Regions from separate parts of the Thermostichus sp. MS-CIW-34 genome, predicted to be linked through region 2. Evidence: riboswitches for the same ligand, from Rfam matches in the RefSeq annotation. Region 2 holds a riboswitch; each other region holds the start of a gene.
The links. Region 2 has a riboswitch for cobalamin ahead of ACVWYY_RS05995 (sirohydrochlorin chelatase). Riboswitches for the same ligand answer to the same signal wherever they lie in the genome.
Positions count from the first base shown of each region.

Region 1: another riboswitch for cobalamin. It lies ahead of ACVWYY_RS10655 (TonB-dependent receptor plug domain-containing protein); the one in region 2 lies ahead of ACVWYY_RS05995 (sirohydrochlorin chelatase).
Region 3: another riboswitch for cobalamin. It lies ahead of metE (5-methyltetrahydropteroyltriglutamate--homocysteine S-methyltransferase); the one in region 2 lies ahead of ACVWYY_RS05995 (sirohydrochlorin chelatase).

Region 1 covers NZ_JBSSDE010000030.1:28,951-32,154, reverse strand. The annotation lists gene ACVWYY_RS10655 (TonB-dependent receptor plug domain-containing protein) at 1-1,238, opposite strand, end outside; cobalamin riboswitch at 1,281-1,432, opposite strand; gene ACVWYY_RS10650 (hypothetical protein) at 1,778-2,302, opposite strand; gene rsmH (16S rRNA (cytosine(1402)-N(4))-methyltransferase RsmH) at 2,479-3,204, opposite strand, start outside.
Region 2 covers NZ_JBSSDE010000012.1:21,151-24,354, forward strand. The annotation lists gene ACVWYY_RS05990 (heavy metal translocating P-type ATPase) at 1-981, shown strand, start outside; cobalamin riboswitch at 1,109-1,244, shown strand; gene ACVWYY_RS05995 (sirohydrochlorin chelatase) at 1,275-2,318, shown strand; gene ACVWYY_RS06000 (hypothetical protein) at 2,416-3,204, shown strand, end outside.
Region 3 covers NZ_JBSSDE010000049.1:7,980-11,183, forward strand. The annotation lists gene metE (5-methyltetrahydropteroyltriglutamate--homocysteine S-methyltransferase) at 1-1,690, opposite strand, end outside; cobalamin riboswitch at 2,157-2,361, opposite strand; partial or broken gene ACVWYY_RS13170 (ABC transporter ATP-binding protein) at 2,508-3,110, shown strand; gene ACVWYY_RS13175 (cell division protein FtsX) at 3,204-3,204, shown strand, end outside.

The sequences.
Region 1 (3,204 bases), on a different contig from region 2:
TTGACCAGATTGCTCGAATCTTGGCGAACACCTAAGTTGAGATAAAAGTTGGGCTGTGGCTTGTAATCCAGGCGGGCAAAGAGGGCCCCTTGGTTCACGGTATTGTCATAGTTGACGTTGGTGGATCCCCTGGCAAAGGAGAAGGTGGTGTTGCGAGCTGAAATGGATCGGTAGTCTGCTCCTAGAGTAAGCTCCAGGTTTTCAGCAGCCTTCCAGGTGTATTGCAGTTGGGATCCCCACCCCGTTCGCGAGATCTCATCCCGGGATCCCTGGCTTTGTGGGGCGCTGAAGCGATAGTTGAGGTCGTCAAAAAATACCCTAGCTTGCAGGGATCCCCTCTCTTGATCCCACAGCCAACTGAGATCTAACAGCAGGTCGTTGGTGTTTTGCACTGCATCGGGGGAGGGAAACTCGGTGCTGCCGGGCACCTGAAACGCTTTGTTGAGATAAAGGGCATTTCCGGTTAGGACTTGGCCTTCTGCCAATTGCCAGGTGAGCTTGGCTTGTAGGTTGTGGTACTCCACTGCCGAGTTTTCCCGCCTGCCGGCTTTGCCCAAACGCCTAATTTCAAAAGGAAAGTCGTTGTTGCTCTGCAGACGGCGATAGCTGACCACCCAGCCCAGATCCTGCACCTGGCCGCGGTTCTGGATCCCTTGCTCGTTGAGGCCGTAGCTGCCGATAGCCGCTTCCAGCACGGTCTCGGATCCCGGCTTTGGCTCCAGGGTTACGATGTTGATGACCCCGCCAACGGCATCGGAGCCGTATAAGGTGGAGCCCCCACCTGGAGAGATCTCAATACGCTCGACCACATCTGTAGTGATCTGAGACAGATCGAACCCGCCAAAAAAGCCCAGGTCGTTAATGGGGCGGCCATCCAAGAGCACCAACACCTGGGCCGTTCGTCCTCCCCGCATAAACTGGGAGCTAAGGGCTCCCAACTGGGTTCCTGCCGTGCCGTCGCTGAGGATCCCGGGCAGGTAGCGCAGGGCCTCCTGAACCGTTCTTGCCCCTTGCTCTCGAATTTGCTGGCGGGTAACGACGTAAACCGGGCGGGAAGAATCCCGCAGCAAACCAGGACGGCGAAAAGGTGTGGTGACGGGTTGATTTAAAATCTCGGCGCTAACGCCGGTTTCCAACACCTCTTGAGCTGAGGGCGGGGAAGCTGCCGGCTGCGCCCACGCTGGGATCCCCAAAACAAGACCCCCCAGCGCCAGGCTGAGACCTAGAATGGGATTCATTTTCTTTCTTGAAGCTCCTGATTCCGTGCGACGCGGAAGAAATGCGAGCCAAAACCGCAGGCGGGCATCCTGACTGAGGGCATAGGTCTAGCCCAAGCCCATCACAGTTGCGGCACAGCGCCGGATTTGCACCGGACTTTCCCCTTTACATGCCCTGGCTGATCCCCAGGACAACCTGTCGGTACAGCTTTCTCTGCGATTGCTCCGAAAAAGCCGTGCTAGGCATCATACATCCCCTGCTCTGGAGTTCCTATCCTGCCAGGGGGGATGTCATCCCCAGGGGTGAACGGGATCCCAACGACAATCCCAGGGCTTCGGATGGGCCACATCCCATTTAGGCCAGATTTCTTCACTGCTTTGTAAGCAGTTGAAGGATAGCCCGCTGCTACTCCAGATCGCGAGGCCCAGGGATCCCTTGACTTTTGAAGAATTTGAAGAATAGGGAGGATAGAGATACGCTGAGATCTTGCAAAATCCACAGCCTTTGGGAGAGTAAGAGGGGAGCAGTGGCTTGGCTGCTGTCCACGGGATTCATTGGACTAGTACCCAACCGGGTAGAAAAGAGGAGCTTTTTCGATTTCAGGCGGGGCTGTCGTCTGGTGGGCTGGATCCGGTTTAACTTGGCTGGGAGAGGCAATTGGCACCTCGATCATCCGATCCGGTACCAGCGGCACCATTTCGGAGCGGTCGGCAATTTCCCGGAGAGAATTGGCAATGGATTCTTGAGTCAGCAGAAACTGTCGTTCGTTGCGCTGCATCTGCTGCCACACCTGGTAACGCTGGCTCCACCGGCTTTGGGTATGCACAGTCCAACTGTAAAGGCTTAACACTGAAACCCCAGAGAGGATAGCCATCCCTGTGGAGATCTGCTTCCACCAAGCTAGGTGTTCTGCCCAAGCCGAATGTTGGCTGCGAGGATGGGCTGATTTCAACTTCAAATCCAAAGGCTGGGTGCGGCTGGCCTGAACTGTACCGGAGAGGGGTCGGCTCAGAGCAGAAGGCTGTCTGTGGCGACGAGGGCTTTTGGGACGATCAAGACCTGCGTTCAAAGGCTGGCTAACCATAGGGCTTAACCTCACACACACCAAGGGATCCGACGGTGCAGGACTGCCGGTTCCGCTTCACCCTAGTTCCCCGCGCCCCCCAACAGCAACCCCCTTCTCCCGATTCCCGGCCTCAGCAGGACAGCTGTCCGCTTCACAGTAGCCGATCTCTTGAGAGCGGGAGAACCAACCTAAACCTACATCTGACTGCTGCGGGCAGCCACTCGCAGTTTGGCAGAGCGGGCCCGTGGATTGCGTTGCCGTTCCAGTTCGGAAGGGGACAAGGGCTTGGGGGTGAGCACCTGCCAACGGGGATCCCTGCGGAAGGCCCATTTCACCAAGCGATCTTCAAGGCTATGGAAGCTGATCACGGCCAACCTGCCGCCGGGTTTCAACCAAGTGGGGGCTTGGGCCAGCAAGGTTTCTAAAGCCTCCAGTTCTCGGTTCACGGCAATGCGCAACGCCTGAAAGACCCGAGTGGCCGGGTGAATGCGGCCTCGCCGAGCTGCCGGAGGTACCGCCTGCCAAACCACCTGGGCCAACTGGGTAGTTGTGGCGAGGGGACGAGCCTGCTCGATGTGATGGGCAATGCGGCGGGCAAATCGCTCTTCGCCGTAACGGGTGAAAATCTCGATCAACTCTTCGACCGGGCGATGATTAACCCAATCGGCGGCAGTCTCCTGAGCTGTACTGGGATCCATGCGCATATCCAGCGGCCCCTCTCCGCGAAAGCTAAATCCCCGCTCAGGGCAGTCCAGTTGCGGCGAACTCACCCCCAAGTCGGCCACGATGCCATCGAAGGGGATCCCCTGCCCCTGCTCATCCCGAAAGCCATGCTGCTGCAGATCGAAATCGGCAAAATTGAGGTGCCACAGTTGGATGCGGCTGCCGGGGATCCCTTCTGCTGCAAAACGCGCTTGCGC
Region 2 (3,204 bases):
CACTTGCGCACGGTGGTCTTGGACAAAACCGGCACCCTGACCGAAGGTCGCCCTACCGTCACCGATATTTGGGCTAATGGCTCCTCTCCCCTGACGGTGTTGCGCCTGGCAGCGGCAGTAGAGCGGCACTCGGAACACCCTTTGGCCCAGGCGGTGGTGCAGAAAGCCGAAGCCGAAAAAATTGTGATCCCTCCTGCCTGGCACTTTCAGGCAAGGGTAGGCAGTGGGGCAGAAGCCTGGGTGGAAGACCAGTGGATCCGCATCGGTCGGCTGAGCTGGCTACAGGAGATGGGGATCCCTTGGGATCCCTCTTGGTCAGAGCGGGTTCAGAATTGGGAAAGCCAGGGCAAAACGGTGATCGGCGTAGCCCAATCCCAGAGCCTGGTGGGGCTGCTGGCCATTGCCGATCCGCTCAAACCCACCTCTCCTGAGGCAGTGCAACAGCTGCAACAGATGGGTCTAGAGGTGATCCTGCTAACCGGGGATAACCCCACCACGGCCCAAGCGGTTGCCCGGCAGGCAGGCATTCAGCGGGTAATTGCCCAAGTCCGTCCGGATCAGAAGGCCGCTTACATACGCAGCCTAAGACAACCGCGACGGCGGGTGGCGATGGTGGGAGATGGCATTAACGATGCTCCGGCTCTGGCAGAAGCGGATGTGGGGATCGCCATCGTTACGGGTACGGATGTGGCAATGGCCGCCAGCGATATTACCCTCATGTCGGGAGATCTGCGGGGAGTCGCCACTGCCATTCAACTCAGCCGGGCCACCCTCAACAACATCCGCCAGAACCTCTTCTTCGCCTTTATCTACAATACGCTGGGGATCCCGATTGCCGCTGGGGCGCTCTATCCCTTTACAGGCTGGCTGCTCAACCCCATGCTGGCGGGGGCAGCCATGGCCCTGAGTTCCGTTTCGGTGGTCGCCAATGCCCTGCGCCTGCGACACTTTCAGCCCCCCAGACCAGCGGGCCGGCGTTAGGCCCTCTCCCAGGGGCAAGGGGGATTAGCGCGGCAACAGTTTTGCTGCCCTTTGAGCATGAGTCTGCCGTACCGCTCATGCCTCAGGGCTATCTTCTGGCAGGCAAGAACATCCCCCCCGGGAGCTTGGTGAATGGCAAGCGGCAAGCTAACCTAAAAGGCTCAGGCAGACTGGGGAAAGCGCGGTGCAAGTCCGCCACTGTGACGCAACTGTGATGGGATCCCTCCCTCAGCCAGAACACCCACCTGCCGTTGTCCTGTACCCCTTGCGATTCACAAGGAACGGAGTTTTTTGTGTTGAATACCCTCAGTGTTTCCCCTCCCCTTTCGGTTGGGCAGCTTGCTTCTCCTTCATTGCCCCTATTGCTTATCGGCCACGGATCCCGCGACCCTGAAGGGCGGCAAGCCTTTCTGGAGTTGGCCCAAGTCTACCAATCCCTCACTCCCCATCGACCGGTGATCCCTTGTTTTCTGGAGCTGACCCAGCCAACCATTGCCCAGGGGGTAGAGCAGTGCTTGGCCCAAGGGTGGCAGGAGATCGTGGCCCTGCCGCTGTTGCTGTTTGGGGCCCGCCACAACAAGTTCGATGTGACGATGGAATTGGATCGCCTGCAGGCCCTCTATCCCCAGTTGCGCATTCGTTACGGTGGGCCGCTGGGGATCCGCATCGAGATCCTGCAACTGCTGCGAGACCGATTGGCTGCTCTGATAGCTGCCCAACCGCAGCGGATCCCAGAAGCAGAAACCGTGCTCCTGTTTGTGGGTCGCGGCTCCAGCGATCCCGAGGCCAATGCCGAAGCCTGTAAACTGGCCCGGTTGCTTTGGGAAGGATCTGGGTTTGCCGCTGTGGAAACTTGCTTTATCGGCATTACCCATCCCCGCCTGCCCGTGGGATTGGAGCGGGCCTTGTCCTGGCAGCCGCGCCGGGTGATCGTGCTGCCCTACTTTCTGTTTACGGGGGTGTTGGTGAAAAAAATCGAGGCGGCAGTGGAGAAACAACGACAACGACAGCCGGAAATCGACTGGCTGATGCTGCCGGAATTGGGCCTTGTGGATACGGTGCTGCACAGCCTGCAGCAACTGGAGCAGGAAGCCCTGCAGGGCCAAACCCCGATGAACTGCCACCTGTGCAAGTTTCGCCTGGCCGTGAGCGCAGAGGTCAGAGCTGGGCATACCCATCACCATCCTCACGAGCATCATCACCACCATCACGGGCACGGATCCCATCACCACCCTCATTCTCACCATCACCCTCAGCACGGCCACACCCACGCAGCGGCTGGGGATCCCTGGGCCCAATTAGAGGGCTACCACCAACGGGCTTGGCAGGTGCCCTAAGAGGGAAACAGAGGCTGCTGGCGGGATAAACTGAGTGCAGACAGGCCATTTTTGAACCTGGTTTTCCCGCTCTAGCGGTTGTGATGACGAAAAAACGATGATGCTCTCCCGCTCCTCTTGGGTTTCAGGTGCCGCTGCCGCGGGGAGCGGGATCTTTGTTTTCGCCCTGGTGGTGGGGCTGTTGGATCAGATCCTGCCAACCCTGCCCAGGGTTTCCTTATCCTTGGCCGGGATCCCTGGGATCCTGGCTGGAATTGGGTCTGCCTATGGGGTTTGGCGGGTGGTTCAGATGGGTCTGCAGTCGGGCTCCTGGACTGATTTTCGGGCCTCGCTGGTAGCGGCTCTGTCTCCCTTTGATCCCGCCGATTATGGCGGCAACCCTCGGCAACCCGAGGAGGATTCTCTCCCTTTGCAGTCGGTTGACGAGGATCCTCAAACCCAGATCCGCGATCGACAAATTCTTGATCAAGCTGAGCAGCAGACGGAAACTGAAACCGAAGTAAGCGAACACACTCAAGTAAGACTGCAGGGCGAGCAGCACCAGGATCAAGCTTCGCAGGCCAAGGCCCAACAGTTGCAGCCCCTACAAGAATTGTCATCACCTTCTTCCCCAAGCCCTGAGTCGGCAAAACCCACACCAGAGCCAGAGCTCAACCAAAAACTTCGCCAACTCCAGATGCAGGTCGCCACTCTGAAAATAGAACTGGAACTCCAAGAAATCCAACTGCAGCAGTTGGAGGTGAGGCGGACTCGGCTTCAGCAGCAGAAGCAGAAACTCAAGCACGTTCTGCGTCGCACGGCGTCCGAAAATCAAAGGCTGCGCTTCTTACAGGAGCAAAAAGCCCGGCAACTGGAGCAAACTCAGCAAGAGCTGCAAGCTTTGCGG
Region 3 (3,204 bases), on a different contig from region 2:
CCTGCTCCCGCCGGGGAATATCAACACGGGGAAAGGACCAGTTGAGCATAGTCACTGGCCCCGTGAGCATGCCTTTCACCGGCTTTTGGGTGTGGGACTGGGCTACTTGGAATTCCCGCACTGTCATGGGTTGGGGGCGAACCACGTCGCCGTAGAGAATGGGAGGGCGCACGCAGCGGCTGCCGTAACTCTGCACCCAGCCGTGTTCAGTGAAGGCAAAGCCTTCCAGCTTCTGGGCAAAGTACTCCACCATGTCGGTGCGCTCAAATTCCCCATGCACCAACACATCCAGGCCAATCTCTTCTTGAATGCGGATGCACTTGGCAATCTCAGCGTCAATGGCTGCTTCGTACTCCGCCTGCGAAACCTCCCCTCTTTTGTACTTAGCTCGCCACTGCCGCACCTCTGGAGTTTGGGGGAAGGAGCCAATGGTGGTGGTGGGCAAAGGTGGTAGCTGAACCTGCCGACTTAGGCGCTGCTCGTAGGGCAGGAATCGCTCGAAGTCCTGGAGCTTGAGGTTGGCCAAAGCCTGGCGCACTTGGGGGTTGGGGGGGCTAAACTGCGCAAAGCTCTGCCATTGCTGCTGGATTTCCGCCTGCTGGGCAGCAGTGTCTTCGCCGTTGAGGGCTCGCGCCAGGAGAGCTACTTCGGCCAGCTTCTGTTCGGCAAAGCTGAGGACATTTCTGAGGGGTTCTGGCAACTGGGCTTCCAGAGCAGCGTCGTGGGGCACAAATTGCAACGAAGCGGAAGGCTGCACCCGTAGGTTGGGAGCTACCCCCTGCAGCTCCCGCAGGCTGGCCAAGACGGTCTCAGGCTGAACCTTCCAGACATTCCGAGCGTCCACTACGCCAGCACCTAGGATCTGGTCAGCCGGAAAGCCATAGGTTCTTACCAGATCCAGGGTGTGGCCACGGGTAAAGTCAAGGCTAATGCCGGCCACCGGCAGTTGCACCACCCAGGGGTAAGTCTCCCCCAGGTCATCGAAGTAGGTGACCAAGTGGACAGGGATCCCGGCGGTTGCCAACTGGCGGTAGCTCATTTCCACAGCTTCCCGCAGGCCACTTCCCTGGCTGGTAACCAAAATGGGATCGTGAATCTGGACTTCTGGGATCCCCAGCTGTTTTAACTCCTGGAGGAGATCCCGGTACAGAGGAAGGAGCTTTTCCAAGTCCGCCCGCAGATCCCCAGATCGCTGGCTAAGGCAGAGCAAAGTCACTGGACTGAGGACAACGGGGCTGGTGCGCTCCCCTAGGATCCCTTGGGCCCGCCGAACTCTTTCCAAAAAATCCCCAAAGTTAGGACTGGGATCGGCTTCCGGCTCAATTTCGGGTACCAAGTAGTGGTAGTTGGTGTCAAACCACTTGGTCATTTCCAAAGCCGGCAGGCCCTCCCGCCCCCGCGCCATGGCAAAGTAGCGGTCTAAACCCGACAGACCTCGGAACCGAGAGGGGATCAGCCCCAGCCAGGTGGCCCAGTCCAGTACATGGTCGTAGAGAGTCTGATCCCCTACCGCAATGTGATCAATCCCAGCTTGTAGCTGAGTCTGCCAGGCTTGAGTCTCCAAATCCCAAAAGGTAGCCAGCAGAGCCTCTGACCCTAGGGCACCACTCCAAAAGCCTTCCAAAGCTTTTTTGAGCTCGCGGCGCTTGCCCATGCGGGCATACCCCAATGTCATGGTTTGTGCAGTCATGTTGTGTGCCATCCCAAATACTGAGTTTTCTAATTTTCCTGCGTTCAATTCGCCCTCAACTGGGATCCCGCCCGCCAAGGAAGAAACCGGCTGTTCCTCTCTTGCCTCTGGAACCCCAACAAAACACTGCCTTTTGCGCAAAAAAGATACTCAACGCAGCCAGCGATCGCAGTGGCTACTTGCCAGCCACCAATTGAAGTCAGGAAGCCTGACATCTCACTCTTTCCTTCGCGTAGGCGGGCTGTAGATCTTGATAGATCTTGATAGATCTTGGTGCAACAGCACCCAAAATTTACTCTCTCCCGGCCAACTGGCTCAGAGTCTTGCTTGGGTTCTTGGACTTATTTCTACTGCTGAGGAGTACCGAAAGCTTGTGGGAGCAACGCCGGGAAAATGCTCAGGATAACGAAAGCAGAAACGAGCTAAAGCCAAGACAGTTACCATCTGTACCTCGCAGATGTTGTGAAGTTTAGAAAAACCATCGGCGGGCATTCTGACTGACACGGTTTTGGGGGACAAGACCTGGATCGGCAGCGAATGACTCTAGAGATTTGCTGCAGGACTTCTCCTAAACCGGATCACAGCTGCGGGACAGCGGCAGATTCTCACTGCTCTTTCCCCGTTTCCTCTGGCGGCTGATCCCCGTCAGAACCGATAGCTGAGCTACATCGTATCACGGAGTTCAGAGACGGGAGTAGAGTGCTTCAATCATCACCAAGCCAGCAGCCTTTGGAGCTACCAGACCTCACCTTTCACCCAGCGGTCTTGCAGGAAGTCATCGGAATCCTCTAAGCATCCTCCCCCCCTGCATTGCTCTCAAGTAGAACTTGGGGAAGTCGTAGGGCTGATGGCTCCCTCTGGTTTTGGCAAAACTACTCTGGCCAAGTTGCTGGCGGGCTACCTTACCCCCAGCCAAGGTCGGGTGAGTGTGACAGGGCAGCCTTTGCCTCGGCGAGGGTACTGCCCAGTGCAGCTTGTCTTTCAACATCCAGAGCAGGCCGTTAACCCCCACTGGCGCATAGCTCAGGTCTTGCGGGAAGGGCCTCCTCCCCAGCCAGAGGTTCTCCACACCTTAGGCATTTCCCCCAGTTGGCTCAACCGCTATCCCCATGAGCTAAGCGGGGGAGAATTGCAGCGGGTTGTCATCGCCCGGGTTCTCAACCCACAAACTCGCTATTTGATTGCAGATGAGATGACAGCCATGCTCGACGCCAATACCCAAGCCCTGATCTGGCAAGCTGTCTTGGCCTATGGGCGGGCACATCAGATGGGGCTTTTGGTCATCAGTCATGATCGCTTTCTCCTGGAACGGCTCTGCAGCCGCTACGTCATCATGACCAGCCATGACCCCTATCTGGTGGAGCGGGCCGGCCACCGGGTGGTGCGCATGGAGGGAGGGCGCCTGTATGATCTGCGCTGAGGGCTGCCGGGATCCCTATTTTGCTCTCCACAGGCTCTGTTGAGCTCCAGGGGGCAAGGGTCTGAGCCCATTGATTGTTGGATGGAGAACAGCA